One region of the Neorhizobium tunisiense genome, then DNA from elsewhere that is predicted to be linked to it. Evidence: riboswitches for the same ligand, from Rfam matches in the RefSeq annotation. Region 1 holds a riboswitch; each other region holds the start of a gene.
The links. Region 1 has a riboswitch for thiamine pyrophosphate ahead of ABCW43_RS13830 (ABC transporter permease). Riboswitches for the same ligand answer to the same signal wherever they lie in the genome.
Positions count from the first base shown of each region.

Region 1 (4,209 bases):
CCCGGCCTGCAGGCTCCTGTGGCCGAGCTCGAAAGGCCCCGACGGCAGCGCATCTCCGGAGCGAACCGTCATGACACGCGGCTCGTCGCCGGTGACGGCGGACAAAACCGCGATCAGTTCCGCATGAGCAAGTCCGATGGCCAAGAAAACTCCGGGGTACGTAACGTTGAAAGCCTATCTGGCATGGAAATCACGTTACGCGAACCCCGAAGTTCAAATCAAACGATATCAGCGACTTGGCCTATTTGATTTCGACCGCGACGTCTGCGATTGGAGGCACGGCCTTGATCAACCCCATTTCCTGCATGAAGGCGGCGAAACGCTGGTAACGGCCCTGGTCAAGTGCGGCCGGGCGCTTGGCAAAACGCGGCAGCGTATCGAAGAAGGCCGTGCGGTTCAGCTCGTCGTCGAGGTTCGGATAGGCCTTGATGAAAAGCTGCCAGGCTTCCTGCGGATGATTGGTGATGAAGATCGAGGCCTGTTCGACGGCGTGCAGGAAACGCGGCAGCCGGTTGTCGGCGGCCAAATCACGACGGGTGACGAAGATCAGCTCGTCATAGGCCGGAACGCCATGCTCCTCCGGGAAGAACGCGCGGCCGGCATGGCCTTCCAGCTTCATCTGGGTCAGTTCGAAATTGCGGAACCCGCCGAGCGTCGCGTCCACCTTTCCGCCGATCAGCGAGGGCGACAGCGAGAAATTGACGTTGATCAGTTCCACATCGTCGTTGGAAAGGCCTTCCGAAGCCAGCATGCGCTTCAGCATGGCATCCTCGAAGCCGGTGACGGAAAAGCCCACCTTCTTGCCCTTGAGGTCTTTGAGGCTCTTGATCGGACCGTCCGCCAGAGCCGTGACGGTATTCAGCGGAGTTTCGACCAGGGTGCCGAACCGCACCAGCGGCAGGCCAGCCTCGTGGTCGAGATAGAGATTAGGCTGGTAATGGATGCCGATATCCGCCTGACCGGCCGAGACAAGACGCGGTACCGCGGAAGGGTCGGACGGCGGGATGAGCTCGACGTCCAGATTGGCATCGGCAAACAGGCCGCGCTGCTGGGCGATCACCATCGGCGCATGGTCCGGATTGACGAACCATTCGAGCAGCACGCTGAGCTTGTCGGCCGCCTGCGCGGAAGCGGGCGCGGCCAGACTGGCGAGCGCGATGAAGGACGCGGTGAGGATACGGATCATGATCGGACGGAACTCCTTGATGCGGATGAGGGTGCTGGATCGGCTTCGCTGGCCCAGGGGGCGAGACCGGCGGTCAGCCGGTCGATGAGAAGCCTTAAGGTTAGGGTGAGTATGGCGAGTATGACCATCGCCGCAAACACCGTGTCGGTCTGCATGCGGGCATTGGCCTGGATCATGACGAAACCGAGCCCGCCAGAGGCGCCGACCCACTCGCCGACAACCGCACCGAGCGGGGCCAGCGGGGCCGCGACCCTGAGGCCCGAGACGAGGCTCGGGATCGCCAGCGGCACCCGCATCGAGACCAGCGTCTGCCAGTGGCTTGCACCCTCCAGGGAGACGGCGTCGAGGATTTCCTGATCGGTGCGGCGAAGACCATCGGCAAAGGCCGACGCAACGGGAAAGAAGATGATGATCGTCGTCATCGCTACTTTCGAGGCAAGCCCGAAACCGAGCCAAAGAACCAGGATCGGCGCCAGCACGAAGACCGGAAAAGCCTGCAGGATTAGCACCATCGGCCAGACGAGACGACCCAGCCGCGGCAGCGCCGCAACGCCGAAGGCGGTGGCGGCACCGAGGCCAGCACCGATCACCAAGCCGAGCGCGATTTCCGTCAGCGTCACGGCGCTATTCTGCAGCAGGAAACCCGGCTGCCGCGAGAATGCGGAGACCACCGCAATCGGAGACGGCAGGATGTAGCGGGGTGGAGTAAACAGCCAGACGCCGGCCTGCCAGAGAGCGACAAGCAGGACGAGGCCGATCACCGCGTGAGACGCGCGCATGATGCTAGGCGCCGGACCTACGCGTGACGACCACAGACGCGCGGGGGGATACGGAAAGAATGGATGTCATCGGTCGATCTCCAGATCAGCTCAATCACGGAGATCCAGGTGAAGCGGAGAAGAGAAAAAATCGTCGGGCGACGCCTATTTCCGTTCCTACGCCGGCATGACCCGGATCAGGTTCAAGGGTCCGGCTCACCGCCATCTCAGCATCGTCAAGATGCCCCCCTCGGAATTGAGACGATAACTGTCGGTTTTCAGTATGCCTGTCAAGCAGGCCGGACGACCGGCCCGCTGTCGTTTCCCATTTATCGTGCGTAGAGACGGTCGAGGCGAACCACCCTGCCGACCAGGACCAGCGCGATGACGGTGAAGACGATCAGCACCGCCGAGATCGCATGCGCGGTCGGCTCAAGGCTGAAGGTCGATTCCGAGTAGATGCGCACCGGCAGGGTCGTCAGTCGGGCGGTGGTGAGGAAGCTCGTGACGGTCACCTCGCCGAAGCTCAGGAGGAAGCCGACGATGCCGGCCGCAAACAGCCCTGGCGCCAGTCCCGGCATGATGACCAGGAAGAACCGCCGCGCGGGGCTTGCCCCGAGGCTTGCGGCCGCTTCCTCCTGCGCCCGGTCGAGGCCCATGACCGAGGTGGTCAGCAGCGTGATCGCGAAGGGCAGGATGACGATCACATGGATCGCCACGAGGCCGAGGAACGGCGGCACGATCAGATAGATCTGCAAGAGCCGCAGCATGCCGACGCCGATAGCCACATGCGGCAGCGACATCGGCAGCAGCCAGAAGGTCAGCAGCGCGGACCGGCCCTTGAAGGGATAGCGGGCAAGCGCGAAGGCTGCCGGCAGCGAGAGCGCCAGCGCCACCAGCATGGAGCTGACGGCGAGCCGCACCGACACCCAGAAGGCATCCGCATAGGTGCCCGCGAAGAATACGGCCTCGTACCATTTCAGCGTGAAGCCACGAAAACCGGAAGCCGTCGCCTGCGGCACGTCGTTGAAGCTCTGGATGCAGACGAGCACCAGCGGCAGCAGCAGGAGCAGCAGCGAGGTGGCGAGCAGCAGTTTCGAAACAATCGGGCCGAGGATATTGATGACAGGCACGATCCAGCGCGGAATGCTCCACGGATTGCTGGGCTTGCCCTTCAGCCACGGCATCAGGCGGTTGAGCGAATACGCGCAAAGCGCCGCGAAGGCGAGACCGGTGACGGTCATGATGATCGCAAGGGCTGCGGCAAGCGGCGCGTTGAGGTTCTTGATCGCCTCCTGCAGCACCAGCATGCCGGTCGTCCAGACCTTCTTGCCGCCGAGCAGCGACGCGGAGACATAGGCCGTGGTCGCCATCAGGAAAACGATGACGGCGCCGGAGCGCAGGCCGGGCAGCGAGAGCGGCAGGTCGACGGTGAGGAACCGGACCGCCGGAGACGCCCCAAGGCTCTGAGCCGCCTCGTGCACGCGCGGAGACGTGTTCTGCAGGTTGTCGTAAAGCGCCAGCACCATGAACGGCAGGAAGACCTGCGCCAGCGCGACTGCAACCGCGCCATGCGTGAACAGCATGAACCGGGCCGGCGGAATGCCGACGAGGCCGGTGACCGAATTGATCAGCCCCTCCGGCGCGAGCAGCAGGATGATGCCGAGCGAGCGCACCACCACATTGGTGAGCAGCGGAATGAGGATGACCGCGAACGCGGCCGCGCGGTATTTCACCGGCATGCGCGCCAGCCAGTGGGCGAGCGGATAACCGAGAAGCGCGGTGATGACGGTGACGCCGAGGCCGAGCAGGATGGTTTCGGAAACGACGCCGAAATAGAAACTGTCGGAGACGATATCCCGGAACTGGGCGATCGACGGCGCCAGGAACAGCGGGCCGAAAGGATCGGGATACTCGTGCAGGGAGAGCACGAGGACCACGAACATCGGCGCCGCAAAGGACAGAAGCAGCCAAAGGGTGACCGGCGCTGCAAGCGCCGGCCCGATCCAACGGTTCATCCCGCGATCTCCCGATCGTATTTCGCCTGCCACTTGGCGCGGCTGGCGTTGATCACGTCCCAATCGAAATCGACGAGCTTGCTGACCTGCTCGTCGCCGAGCACGAGCTTCGACTTGAGGTCGTCCGGGACAGTGATGTTGCTGACGGTCGGCGAGTAATAGATCTGGCGTGCATAGGCGAGCATGCAGGGCTCGGAGAGATGCAGGTTGATCCACTCTTCCGCGAGCTTCTGGTTCTTCGTGCCTT
Region 1 covers NZ_JBDIUU010000002.1:953,838-958,046, reverse strand. Annotated here, with positions in the region: gene ABCW43_RS13840 (NUDIX hydrolase) at 1-144, opposite strand, end outside; gene ABCW43_RS13835 (ABC transporter substrate-binding protein) at 242-1,186, opposite strand; gene ABCW43_RS13830 (ABC transporter permease) at 1,183-1,965, opposite strand; TPP riboswitch at 2,102-2,205, opposite strand; gene ABCW43_RS13825 (ABC transporter permease subunit) at 2,274-3,962, opposite strand; gene ABCW43_RS13820 (ABC transporter substrate-binding protein) at 3,959-4,209, opposite strand, start outside.

Region 2 (4,209 bases), on a different contig from region 1:
CCCCTTGGGTATTTTGGGCCGTCAGCGCGGTCAATGCCGCCATGCCGTAGGTGCCGCGAGCCGCGAAGGTTTTCAGGTCCGCTTGTATGCCAGCTCCGCCGGAGGGATCCGAACCGGCGATCGACAGGACGTTTTTGATGGTCATGCGCGAGCCCTTTCGATTTCCGCGGCGATCCTGTGGGCCGCCGCTTTCGGATCGGGCTGGCCGCAAATCGCGGACACCACCGCGATGCCCTTCGCGCCGGCGGCAAGTGCCGGGCCGGCATGTTCCGCCTTGACGCCGCCGATCGCGACGGCCGGGACAGGAGCCATGGCGACGATACGGGCGAGGCCGTCGAAGCCGATCGGCTGCTTGTGATCCGGCTTGGTACCGGTCGCAAACACCGGCCCGATGCCGACATAATCGACCACCGACGGATCCACCCGCCGCGCCAGCTCCTCGGTTTCCACAGAAAGGCCGAGGATCATGCCGGTACCGATGTGCTGCCGTGCCATCGCGGCGACCATGTCGCCCTGGCCGACATGCAGGCCTTCCGCGCCGATCGCGATCGCCGCCTCGACGTCGTCGTTGATGATGAGAGGCACGCCGGTGCCTGCCAGCACCGCCTTCAGCGCCCTGCCGGTTTCGATCATTTTTGCCGTATCCGCCTGCTTGTCGCGAAGCTGGACGATGGTGGCGCCGCCGGCGACCGCCAGCCGGGTCGTCTCGACCATGCCGATCCCGTGGCAGAGATCCGGGTCGAGGACGAGGTAGACGGAAAGGTCGAACATCTTGGTCATGCCGGGACGATCCTTGCCTGGGCATCGAGCGACTCGCCGGTCAGGGCCGCGAGGCGGTCAAGGAAGATGGGGGAGAAGAAGCCGGGGCCGGACGCGGTGAGGGTTGCTTCCTCGCCCGCGACGGCAAACATGGCGAGTGCGGCGACCGTCGCGTCGAAGGGCTTGTCCGTGCTGGCCGCAAAGGCACCGACAAGGCAGGTCAGCGAGCAGCCGAGTGCGGTAACGCGCGGCATCAGGGCCGAACCGCCGAGGATGCGGACCGAGCGTCGGCCGTCGGTGACGAAATCCACCTCGCCGGTAACTGCCACCACGCAGGCCTTCTGCTGGGCAATGGCAATGGCCGAGTCTTCGGCCGCCACGACGCTGTCGCCGCTGTCGACGCCATGGCCGCTCGACTGGCCGCCGGCAAGCGCAATGATTTCCGACGCGTTGCCCCGTATGACCGTCGGCCGCAACTCCATGAGCTCGGAAAGTGCCGCGCGGCGATAGGCAGTGGCGTAATGGGCGACGGGATCGAGCACCCAGGGCCTGCCGGCCTCGGTGGCGGCTTCGGCTGCCATCTTCATGCCGGCCAGGAAATCCGGCGACAGCGTTCCGATATTGATCGTCAGTGCCGCCGCGATGCGGGCGAATTCGCCGGCCTCTTCCTTTGTGTGCACCATGGCGGGAGAGGCGCCGGCCGCAAGCATCACGTTGGCGGCGATGTTCATCGCCACGAAATTGGTGATGTTCTGGACGAGCGGATTTTTGGCGCGCATGGCGGTGAGCAATTGGCCGGGGGTCTGTCCAAGGGGCATTGTCGTGTGCATGTCTGCCTCGTTCGGCGGGGCAGGCGCGGGGCGCAATGGTGAACGCCCGAACGACTCCCTCCGCCAGCATGATCTGGTTCAGGTTCTAAGGGTGCTTCTCAGCCCGGCTTTGCCGGACGCCCCTGTCTTCACCATGGCTTACAGCAAAGATAATGCGCTTCGCCAGCGATTTTTTCTGATTTTTGGCCTTGCAGCTCTAGTTGCTAGAGGTTGTAGAGACGGGGCTCGATCCAATGGGAAAGAGACGATGAACGCGACGACACAGGCACGATACAAGGTTGGCGGCATGGATTGCGCCAGCTGCGCGACGAAGATCGACACCGCGGTGCGCCGCATGCCGGGTGTCGAGGACGTGTCCGTTTCGGTGGCTTCAGGCACGATGACGGTGAAGCATGACGGGACCGGCGATCTCGTCGCAATCGAGAAGAAGGTCGTGGGGCTTGGGTATTCGCTCAGGGCCTTGGGAAGAGGCAAACTCCCGGTCTCCCCCCTTGCGGGGGAGATGACAGAAGGGGGTGGTGCCGCGAACTCAATGGCCGAAGAGCACGCCGCGGCACCCCTCTCTACCCTGCCGGGCATCTCCCCCTCAAGAGGGGAGATCGGCAAGGCGCACGACCACCACCATCATGACGGTGGGCACGACCACGCCCATCATGATCACGGCCACGGCACAACGGAAATCGAAGGCCCGTACGGCCATGATCACGGGCCGATGGACGGGCCGTGGTGGAAATCGGTGAAGGGCCGCCTGACCCTCCTGGTCGGCATTGCGTTGGCCGCGGCTTACGGGATCGGCCATCTCTTCCCGGCCTATGACACCTATATCTTCACCGCCGCAATGCTGACCGGTCTCGTGCCGATCGCACGCCGCGCCGTCATGGCCGCGCTCGCCGGCACGCCGTTTTCGATCGAGATGCTGATGACGATCGCCGCCGTTGGCGCGATCGTCATCGATGCATCCGAAGAGGCTGCCGCCGTGGTCTTCCTCTTCCTCATCGGCGAACTGCTCGAAGGGGTCGCGGCCGGCAAGGCGCGGCAGAGCATTCGGAGCCTGACGGCACTGGTGCCGAAGAACGCGCTTCTCGAAGAGAATGGCCAGGCCCGCGAAGTGCCGGCCGAGAGCCTTGCCGTCGGTGCGATCATCCTCGTTCGTCCCGGCGACCGTATTTCCGCGGACGGCGTGATCGTCGCCGGCGAAAGCGCGATCGACGAAGCGCCTGTGACGGGTGAAAGCACGCCGGTTGCCAAGGGCATCGACGACGCGGTGTTTGCCGGCACGATCAACGGCGATGCCGCCTTGCGAGTGCGCGTCACGGCAGCTGCCGAGGACAATACGATTGCCCGCGTGGTGCGGCTGGTCGAGGAGGCGCAGGAAAGCAAGGCCCCGACCGAGCGCTTCATCGACCGTTTCTCGCGTTATTACACGCCGGGTGTCGTTGCCGTTGCCGCTTTGGTCGCCATCCTGCCGCCGCTCGTTGCCGGTGCGTCCTGGAGCGAGTGGGTCTACAAAGGCCTGGCGATCCTCTTGATCGGCTGCCCCTGCGCGCTGGTGATCTCGACGCCGGCGGCGATCGCCGCATCGCTGTCGTCAGGTGCCCGCCGCGGCCTGCTGATGAAGGGTGGCGCGGTGCTGGAAACGCTCGGCAAGATCACCGCCGTCGCGCTCGACAAGACCGGCACGCTGACAGCGGGTAAGCCTCAGGTGACAGACGTGATCGCCTTCGGCCGCAATGCGGAGGACGTGCTGCGCTTTTCCGCCGCGCTCGAGACCGGCTCCAGCCATCCGCTCGCCGTCGCCATCCTCGCCAAGGTGGCCGATGACGAGGTGGAGGTTCCCGCCGCGACCGATGCCAGGGCGCTCAGCGGCAAGGGCGTTACGGCTGTCGTCGAAGGCCAGGAGGTTTTTCTCGGTTCGCCCAAGGCCGCAGCCGAGCGGGTGTCGCTGCCGATGGCCCATTCCCGGCGGATCACCGGCCTCAACGACGAAGGCAAGACCGTCTCGGTCCTGATCGTCGGCGGGGTCCTGGCCGGCGCCATCGCCATGCGCGACGAACCGCGCGCCGACGCCAAGTCCGGCCTCAAGGCGCTGACCGACGCCGGCATCAAGACCGTCATGCTGACCGGCGACAACGCCCGCACCGCGACCGCGATCGGCAAGGACCTTGGCATCGAGGTGCGCGCCGAACTGATGCCGGAAGACAAGAGCCGCATCGTTGGCGAACTGAAGCGCCAGGGCTTCGTAGTGGGCAAAGTCGGCGACGGTATCAACGACGCACCGGCGCTCGCTGCCGCCGATGTCGGTATCGCGATGGGGGGCGGCACCGACGTCGCGCTGGAAACCGCAGACGCCGCAGCACTGCACGGCCGGGTCGGCGACATCGCGGCAATGATCGAATTGTCGAAGCGGACGATGCGCAACATCTACCAGAACATTTCGATCGCGCTCGGCCTGAAGGCGGTCTTCCTGGTGACCACCATCATCGGCGTCACAGGGTTATGGCCGGCGATCCTCGCGGATACCGGGGCAACGGTGCTGGTGACGATCAATGCGCTGCGGCTGCTGCGGGTGAGGAGCTAGTCATCGGCCGGGCGGACATTGCGCAGATCGGGAGATTGCACA
Region 2 covers NZ_JBDIUU010000008.1:95,952-100,160, reverse strand. Annotated here, with positions in the region: gene thiD (bifunctional hydroxymethylpyrimidine kinase/phosphomethylpyrimidine kinase) at 1-145, opposite strand, end outside; gene thiE (thiamine phosphate synthase) at 142-780, opposite strand; gene thiM (hydroxyethylthiazole kinase) at 777-1,577, opposite strand; TPP riboswitch at 1,628-1,723, opposite strand; gene ABCW43_RS21920 (heavy metal translocating P-type ATPase) at 1,837-4,167, shown strand.
Region 2: linked by a shared signal. The riboswitch ahead of thiM (hydroxyethylthiazole kinase) and the one ahead of ABCW43_RS13830 (ABC transporter permease) in region 1 are both predicted to bind thiamine pyrophosphate.

Region 3 (4,209 bases), on a different contig from region 1:
TTCAGGTTCTGGTCGCGCTGATTGTTGACCAGCATCTTGCCGGCGCGGCCGAAGAACGGGTCGTTGGCGATGTCGATGGTGACGTCGAGGCCGACCGACCTCATCATCTCGACGCCGCGATCCATCCAAAGCTGGCGGAAATCGGTGACGTGTTGTTCGGTACCCATGCAGACATATTCGCGCATGCGGAACAGCTGCTGGCGGGCCGGATCCTTGGAGGGCTCGTGGCGGAAGCAGTAGCTCTGCAGGTCGAAGAGGCTGCCGCCGGCGGGCAGGTTGCCGCGGCGCGCAACGGTCGGATAGAGCGGATAGCAGGCGGCCGGCGTCAGCACGATGTCGGTCGCTTCCTGACCCTTGGTCCAGTCCTCCTCGCCGACCTCCATGCATTTCAGGAGGCTCATATGGTCGAGCTCGTTGCCGCAGAACGAGTGGACCGTGCCGGCGAGCTGCGGAAAGCTCTTCATGTAGCCGCTGGTCTCGAAGAAGGCGCGGTTCATGCCGGGCGGGAAGCGCATCGCCTCGGCACCGTCGGCACCGCCAACCTTGTCGATCAACCGCTCGAAGGCGGCGATGACGTCTTCGAACTGGCCGCTGCGGCCATACAGTCCGTCGACGCCCGTCTCGATCAGCAGGCCTGCATCGAACAGGCGGTCGAGAAAGGAAACTTGCATATCCATGGCTTTACCTCATTCTTTTCAATGGTTTACATCTGAAATGATAGGGGCGTCAGCCGAGCAGGCTGGTGTCCGGTTTCTGAACGAGCAGCATGGTCGACGTATTGCCGAGAATGCGGTCGTTGGAAATCATCAGCTGGGCGGAATGCGCATCGCGCAGATGCCGGCCGAGGCTGTAAGGCGTACCGTTCTTGTAGCCCATGATGCCGCAGATGATCATCGCCTGGTTGATGATGGTCAGGATCGTCTCGGAAGAGGCCAGCTTGACGTTGTTCATGGCGATCGAAAAAGCCATGGACGACAGCTGGTCGTGATCCGCCTTGGCATCCGCGTAGATCTTCAGGCCGGAGAGGATGCCGGCCTTGAGGAGCTGCAGCAGGTTCGAGGCTTCGGCGAGCCTCAGCGCGCCGGGCGGCTGGGTGCCGCCCGCCTTGCGGGCGGCGGCCCGCACGAAGGCCTGGGCGCGCAGTACCGCGTCGGCGGCGATCCCGTACCAGACCGCGCTCCAGAGGAGATGCGAGGTGGCGAGCATCGATTGCGCCGCGATCTCGGCGAACGGCTTTGGAAAGATCTGGACGGACGGCGCTTCGCCTCTGAAGAGAAAACCGTCCGAGCAGGTGCCGCGCATGCCGAGCGTATCCCAGTCGACGGTCTTCTGCAGGGTATACTGGCCTTGTCTGAAGACGGTCATGACCTGGTCGGTCGGAGCGGCGTTCTCGTTGGAGCGCGAGGTGACCATGATCGCATCGGCATGGGCGCCGTAGGAAATCACCGTCGCATCCTTCGTCAGGCGGCAGGCATCGCCCTCGACCTCGATCGCGCAGATCGAGTTGCGCATATTGCCGCCGATGCCGCCCTCGGTCGTCGCGGAGGCGACGAGAAGCTGGCGGCCTGCAAGTTCGCGCATGAAGTCCCTGTGCCATTCACTGTCGCCACCGTGTTCCACCAGGCTCGAAACCTTGATCTGGTGCATGGCGAAAACCATGGCGCTTGCGGCGCAGGCCTGTCCCAGGATGGAGCAGACCTCGGCGATCTCGGTGATCGAGGCACCCTCGCCGCCGAATGCGGCCGGGATCTGTATTCCGATCAGGCGCTCGGCCTTCATGGCATCGACCGCCTCGCGCGGGAAGCGGCCGTCATGGTCGACCTGGTCAGCAAATTCAGCCGCAACGGCTGCCACGCGGTGAGCGCGGGCGCTCAGGCTCATGTCGGCGGCAAAGGCGGGGAGGCTCATCTCAAGCGGCCTCGCGGGCTTTCAGGATCTGCGAAACCGTCTGCTCGATCGCAGCTATGCTGGCGAAGGACTTGCGGTTCAAAAGGCTGTCGGGAAACTCGATGTCGAAGGCCTCTTCGAGGCCCAGCATCAGTTGCACCGATGCAAAGGAGGAGAGGCCGGCCGCATAAAGGTCGGCGCCGTCTTCCAGGTCAGTCACCGCGACCGGAAGGCCGCCTACCCGTGTCAGCAATTCGCGAATGGTCTCGTTCATCTCGACGTCTCCGGATCGTTCGAATTCTGCGTTCATCGCTGGAGACTTTACTACGCAGGAAAGCATAAGATTCCGGTAATAAACGTCGTGAAGTTAGGGCTGCGGGATTCCGTAAAATCCGATCGATCGCCATCGGCATGGCTCGGCTTGACATCAACGGCCCGCGGGTTTCTGATGGCGCCATTCACCAGGGGGGTCCCGCCAAGGGGCTGAGATACTGCTGGTCGGATCGGCTTTGGCCGGCCGAGGCGCAGTGACCCGTTGAACCTGATCCAGTTCATACTGGCGTAGGGACGGTGCGGGCGCTGCGGTAACAAGGACGGGAAACCGTCCTTCGGATTCCGGGGTGTTTTTCCATCATTCCAACACTGGAACTGGGTCTCCAAACGTCAAACCTTGGAGCCTTGAGCCATGAATATCGCAGCCACCAAGCTTACCCCGGTCGTCACCACCGGCCCGCTTCCCGCTTCCACGAAAGTCCTGAAAGCAGGAACGATCCATCCGGACATCCGCGTGCCGATGCGCCAGATCGCATTGCATCCGACCTCCGGCGAACCGCCGGTCACCGTCTACGATTCCTCCGGACCCTATACCGCCGAAGGCACCGCGATCAGCATTGATGCCGGCCTGCCGCGCCTGCGCGAAAGCTGGATTGCCGCCCGCGGCGATGTCGAGGCCTATGAGGGCCGTATCGTCAGGCCGGAGGACAACGGCTTCGTGTCCGGGAGCCACCTGACGCCGGAATTCCCGGTCCGCAACCAGCCCTTCAAGGCGAAGGCGGGCAGGGCCGTCACCCAGCTCGCTTATGCGCGGGCCGGCATCGTCACGCCGGAGATGGAATTCGTCGCCATCCGCGAGAACCTCGGCCGGCAGGCGGCCAGCGAGCCACTCATCCGCGACGGCGAAAGTTTCGGCGCCCATGTGCCGGACTTCGTGACGCCCGAGTTCGTTCGACGCGAAGTCGCCGAAGGCAGGGCGATCATTCCCGCCAATATCAACCACCCGGAATCCGAACCGATGATCATCGGCCGTAACTTCCTGGTGAAGATCAATGCCAATATCGGCAATTCGGCCGTCACCTCGTCGATGGCCGAGGAAGTCGAGAAGATGGTCTGGGCGATCCGCTGGGGTGCCGATACGGTCATGGACCTGTCGACCGGCCGCAACATCCACAATATCCGCGAGTGGATCATCCGCAATTCGCCGGTGCCGATCGGCACCGTGCCGCTCTACCAGGCGCTCGAAAAGGTGAACGGCATTGCCGAGGACCTCACCTGGGAAGTCTATCGCGACACGCTGATCGAGCAGGCCGAGCAGGGCGTCGACTACTTCACCATCCATGCGGGCGTGCGGCTCGCCTATATCCCGCTCACCGTCAACCGCGTCACCGGCATCGTTTCCCGCGGCGGCTCGATCATGGCCAAGTGGTGTCTGCACCATCACAGGGAGAGTTTTCTCTACGAGCATTTTGAGGAAATCTGCGACATCGCCCGGGCCTACGACGTCTCCTTCTCGCTTGGAGATGGCCTGCGCCCGGGTTCGATCGCCGATGCCAACGATGCGGCGCAGTTTGCGGAACTGGAAACCCTCGGTGAGCTGACGAAAATCGCCTGGGCGAAGGATTGCCAGGTGATGATCGAAGGCCCTGGCCATGTGCCAATGCACAAGATCAAGGCCAATATGGACAAGCAGCTCGCCGTCTGCGGCGAGGCGCCGTTTTATACGCTCGGTCCGCTGACTACCGATATCGCGCCGGGTTACGACCACATCACGTCGGGCATCGGGGCTGCGATGATCGGCTGGTTCGGCACCGCCATGCTCTGCTACGTGACGCCAAAGGAACATCTCGGCCTGCCGGACCGCAACGACGTCAAGGTGGGCGTGATCACCTACAAGATCGCTGCACACGCAGCCGATCTCGCCAAGGGCCATCCCGCGGCGCAGGTGCGGGACGATGCGCTGTCGCGCGCCCGGTTCGAGTTTCGCTGGGAGGATCAGTTCAATCTCTCGCTCGATCCGGAAACGGCACGCTCCTTCCACGACGAGAC
Region 3 covers NZ_JBDIUU010000012.1:187,183-191,391, forward strand. Annotated here, with positions in the region: gene ABCW43_RS27865 (amino acid--[acyl-carrier-protein] ligase) at 1-677, opposite strand, end outside; gene ABCW43_RS27870 (acyl-CoA dehydrogenase family protein) at 727-1,908, opposite strand; gene ABCW43_RS27875 (acyl carrier protein) at 1,910-2,161, opposite strand; TPP riboswitch at 2,341-2,473, shown strand; gene thiC (phosphomethylpyrimidine synthase ThiC) at 2,573-4,209, shown strand, end outside.
Region 3: linked by a shared signal. The riboswitch ahead of thiC (phosphomethylpyrimidine synthase ThiC) and the one ahead of ABCW43_RS13830 (ABC transporter permease) in region 1 are both predicted to bind thiamine pyrophosphate.

Region 4 (4,209 bases), on a different contig from region 1:
GCTCGACGAGCCGACCAACCATCTGGACTTGCCGACCATCGAATGGCTGGAAGACGAGCTGCGCAAGACGAGAAGCGCGCTCGTGGTAATCTCGCATGACCGGCGTTTTCTCGAAAAGGTCTCGAACGCCACCGTCTGGCTCGATCGCGGTACGTCGCGGCGCCTCAACCGCGGTTTCGGCGAATTCGAAGCCTGGCGCGATGAGGTCCTGGAAGCCGAAGAGCTGGAGCAGCACAAGCTCGGCAAGGCGATCGAGCGCGAGGAACACTGGCTGCGTTACGGCGTCACCGCACGCCGCAAGCGCAACATGCGCCGCCTCGGCGAGTTGCAGACGATGCGCGGCAATTACCGCGGCCACAAGGGGCCGCAGGGTACGGTCCAGGCGACCGTCAGTGAAGGCCGCGAATCCGGCAAGCTGGTCATCGAGGCCGAAAACATCACCAAGAGCTACGACCGGCCGATCGTCGCGCCTTTCTCGATCCGCGTGCATCGCGGCGACTGCATCGGTCTCGTCGGACCGAACGGCGCCGGCAAGACGACGCTTCTGAAAATGCTGACCGGCCAGCTGGCGCCCGACACCGGCACCGTCAAGCTCGGCACAAACCTGGAGATCGCCACGCTCGACCAGAAGCGCGAGGACCTGGACCCCGAGGACACGCTGTCCCATTATCTGACGGACGGACGCGGCGAAACGCTGCTGGTCAACGGCGAACAGCGGCATGTCGCAGGCTACATGAAGGATTTCCTGTTCCAGCCGGAGCAGATCAGGACACCGATCAAGAACCTGTCCGGCGGCGAGCGCGCCCGGCTGATGCTCGCCCGCATCATGGCAAGACCCTCGAACCTCCTGATATTGGACGAACCGACCAACGACCTCGACATCGAGACGCTGGACCTGCTGCAGGAAATCGTCGCCGGTTACACCGGCACCGTCATCCTCGTCAGCCACGACCGAGACTTCCTCGACCGCACCGTGACCTCGACCATCGCCCCCGCCAATCCCGATGCACCGGATGGCCGCTGGATCGAATATGCGGGCGGCTACACCGATATGCTGGCACAGCGCAAAGGTGCGCAGGAAGAAAGGCGTCGCGCGGAAAAGGCGGACAAGGCAAAAACCGATGCCGCGGCTCCCACCGCTGAAGCCCCCCGCAGCAAGGGCAAGCTCTCCTTCAAGCAGAAATTCGCGCTCGAAAACCTGCCGAAGGAAATGGCGAAAGCCCAGGCCGAGATCGCCGTCCGCGAGAAGAAAATGGCCGATCCCAACCTCTTCACCAAGGATCCCGCCGCCTTCAACAAGCTGGCCGCGGAGATGGAAAAGCTGCGTCAGAGCATCAGCAAAATGGAGGAAGAATGGCTGGAGCTCGAAATGCTGCGTGAGGAAATCGAAGGCTGATTTTCGATTTGTTAAGCTTAACAGGTAGTTAGCTGAAAAAAGTTTTGTCGCGGACCGGAACATATGATGTCCCGAGACGTTCTGGGTGCGAACAGTGGTCGAAATGTCCCGGGGACGGATCGGCCTGCCGGGAACCGATCAACCGAATGGGGACATCCAATGCTGACAAATGTTACGCGTCGTCGGCTGGCCACTGAGGCGATGAATCAGCGAGTTATGATCGTCGAAGACGAGTTTCTGATCGCGCTCGATGTGGCCGAGACGATCGAATCCATGGGCCTGAAAGTCGCCGGTTTTGCCAATGCCCGCAAACATGCGCTGGCTCTGGCTGCCCATGCCGATATTGCTCTGGTGGATGTCAATCTCTCCGACGGCCGGACCGGTCCGGAAATTGGCCGCGAGCTTGCCGAACAATATGGCATCACCGTAGTTTTCATGACGGGCAATCCGGAAGATGTGGAAGACGGCGTCAAAGGCTCGCTCGGCGTTCTCACCAAACCGGTCATGCCCGATGTGGTCGAGAAGGCGATCGGCTACGCCGTCGCCAACCGGCTCGGCGGCATGGCGGTCGTTCCGCGTGAACTGAAAGTGTTTTCTCAGAACCGCTGAGAAATCTTGATCCTGCGGGATCCGCCCGTAGCCGGCAAGAGGCCGCCTCTTGCCAGCCATTCCCACCACCGCTAAATCTGATCCGCTCTAACGGGGTGCCGCGCGTTTTCACGCGGCTGAGAGGCCTTCGGGCCAACCCGCGGAACCTGATCCGGTTAACACCGGCGGAGGGATTAGACGGCTCTTCATCAGCGCCTGGTCCCCTTTGTCACCAAAACGAGGAGACGCTCATGCGCGGGACCATTCTTTCGATATTCGCGGCCGCGGCCGTCTTTTCCCTGTCCGCGCCCGCCGAAGCGCAGGAAAAGACGCTGACCGTCTACACCTACGAGAGTTTCATTTCCGACTGGGGACCAGGACCCAAGGTCAAGGAGGCGTTCGAGAAGACCTGCGCCTGCAAGCTCAATTTCGTCGGCGTCGCCGACGGCGTGGCGCTTCTCACCCGCCTGAAACTCGAAGGCCCGGGTACCGATGCCGATATCGCGCTCGGCCTCGATACCAACCTGATCTCCGAGGCGAAAGCGACCGGCCTCTTCGAGCCGCATGGGCTCGACGCCTCGGCGGCCAAGGTCCCTGGCAATTACAGCGACGACACGTTCATCCCCTACGACTACGGCCATTTCGCCATCGTCTACGATGCGCAGGCGATGAAGAACCCGCCCAAAAGCCTCAAGGAATTGGTCGAGGGCGATCCGGCGCAGAAGATCGCCATCGAGGACCCGCGCACCTCGACACCGGGCCTCGGCCTGCTGCTCTGGGTGAAATCGGTCTATGGCGACAAGGCTCCGGAGGCCTGGATAAAGCTTCGCAGGCGAGTGCTGACCGTCACTCCCGGCTGGTCGGAAGCCTACGGCCTGTTCACCAAGGGCGAAGTGCCGATGGTGTTCTCATACACGACCTCGCCGGCCTATCACATGATCGAGGAGAAGACAGACCGCTACCAGGCCGCCTCCTTCTCCGAAGGTCACTATATCCAGATCGAAGTCGCCGGCATGCTGAAGGGGGCGAAGGACAAGGATCTGGCGAAACAGTTCCTGAAATTCATGGTGTCTCCGGCCTTCCAGGACGTCATCCCGACCACCAACTGGATGATGCCAGCTGCCAAGACGTCCGAGCCGCTTCCCGACGCCTTCGGCAAGCTGGTTCAGCCAGCAAAGACGTTCCTGATGGGCTCGGACGAGGTCGCCAGGAACCGGCAGGCCTGGATCGACGAATGGCTGACCGCCATGAGCATGAACTGATCCGATGCTGACGCGCGCTGAACGGAGAAGGGGGATAGGCTGGGGGCTGCTGAGCCTTACCGGAATCGCCTTCTTCGTCGGCATGGCGGTCGCCGCACTTCTGTCCTTCGATGCCGGCAGCACCCAAAGCCGGCTGTTCACCGCTTATACCTGGCGAATTCTGCGCTTCACCCTGTTGCAGGCGGCTCTCTCGACACTCCTGTCGGTGGTTTTCGCACTCCCCGTCGCCCTCGCGCTCGCGCGCCGCCCAGGTTTTCCGGGCCGCATCTGGATCATACGGCTGATGGCATTGCCGATGGGCCTGCCGGTGCTGATCGGCGCGCTGGGCCTGATCGGCATCTGGGGCCGGCAAGGAGTAATGAACAGCCTGCTGTTGAAACTGGGCCTTGAGCAACCGGTGAGCATTTACGGGCTATCCGGCATCTTGATTGCACATGTGTTCTTCAACCTGCCGCTCGCCGCAAGGCTGTTGCTGGCGGCACTGGAACGGTTGCCGGCGGAATATTGGCTGCTTTCGTCAGGCCTGGGGATGAAACCCTTTTCCGTCTTCCGTTTCATCGAGTGGCCGGCGGCGCGCCGGGTCATCCCCGGAATAACGGGCTTGATCTTCATGCTCTGCGCCACGAGTTTCACGCTCGTCCTGGTGCTTGGCGGCGGGCCGGCCGCAACGACGCTTGAAGTAGCGATCTACCAGTCGCTGCGTTTCGATTTCGATCCGCCGCGCGCCATAGCGCTGTCGCTGCTGCAGATCGGCATTACGGCGCTCATACTGATCGCGATCTCGTTTCTTCCAGCCCCTGACGACGCTGGCGTGACCGCCGGCCGGGCGACCCGCCGGTTCGATGGCCGAACGTTGCCGGCAAGGCTTTGGGATACGCTCGCTATCCTGCTCGCCACGACATTCCTGATCCTGCCGCTCGCATCCATCGTTGGCGCAGGCGTCCAGGCCAATCTCTGGGGCCT
Region 4 covers NZ_JBDIUU010000003.1:185,429-189,637, reverse strand. Annotated here, with positions in the region: gene ABCW43_RS14995 (ABC-F family ATP-binding cassette domain-containing protein) at 1-1,396, shown strand, start outside; gene ABCW43_RS14990 (response regulator) at 1,556-2,005, shown strand; TPP riboswitch at 2,087-2,195, shown strand; gene thiB (thiamine ABC transporter substrate binding subunit) at 2,236-3,246, shown strand; gene thiP (thiamine/thiamine pyrophosphate ABC transporter permease ThiP) at 3,251-4,209, shown strand, end outside.
Region 4: linked by a shared signal. The riboswitch ahead of thiB (thiamine ABC transporter substrate binding subunit) and the one ahead of ABCW43_RS13830 (ABC transporter permease) in region 1 are both predicted to bind thiamine pyrophosphate.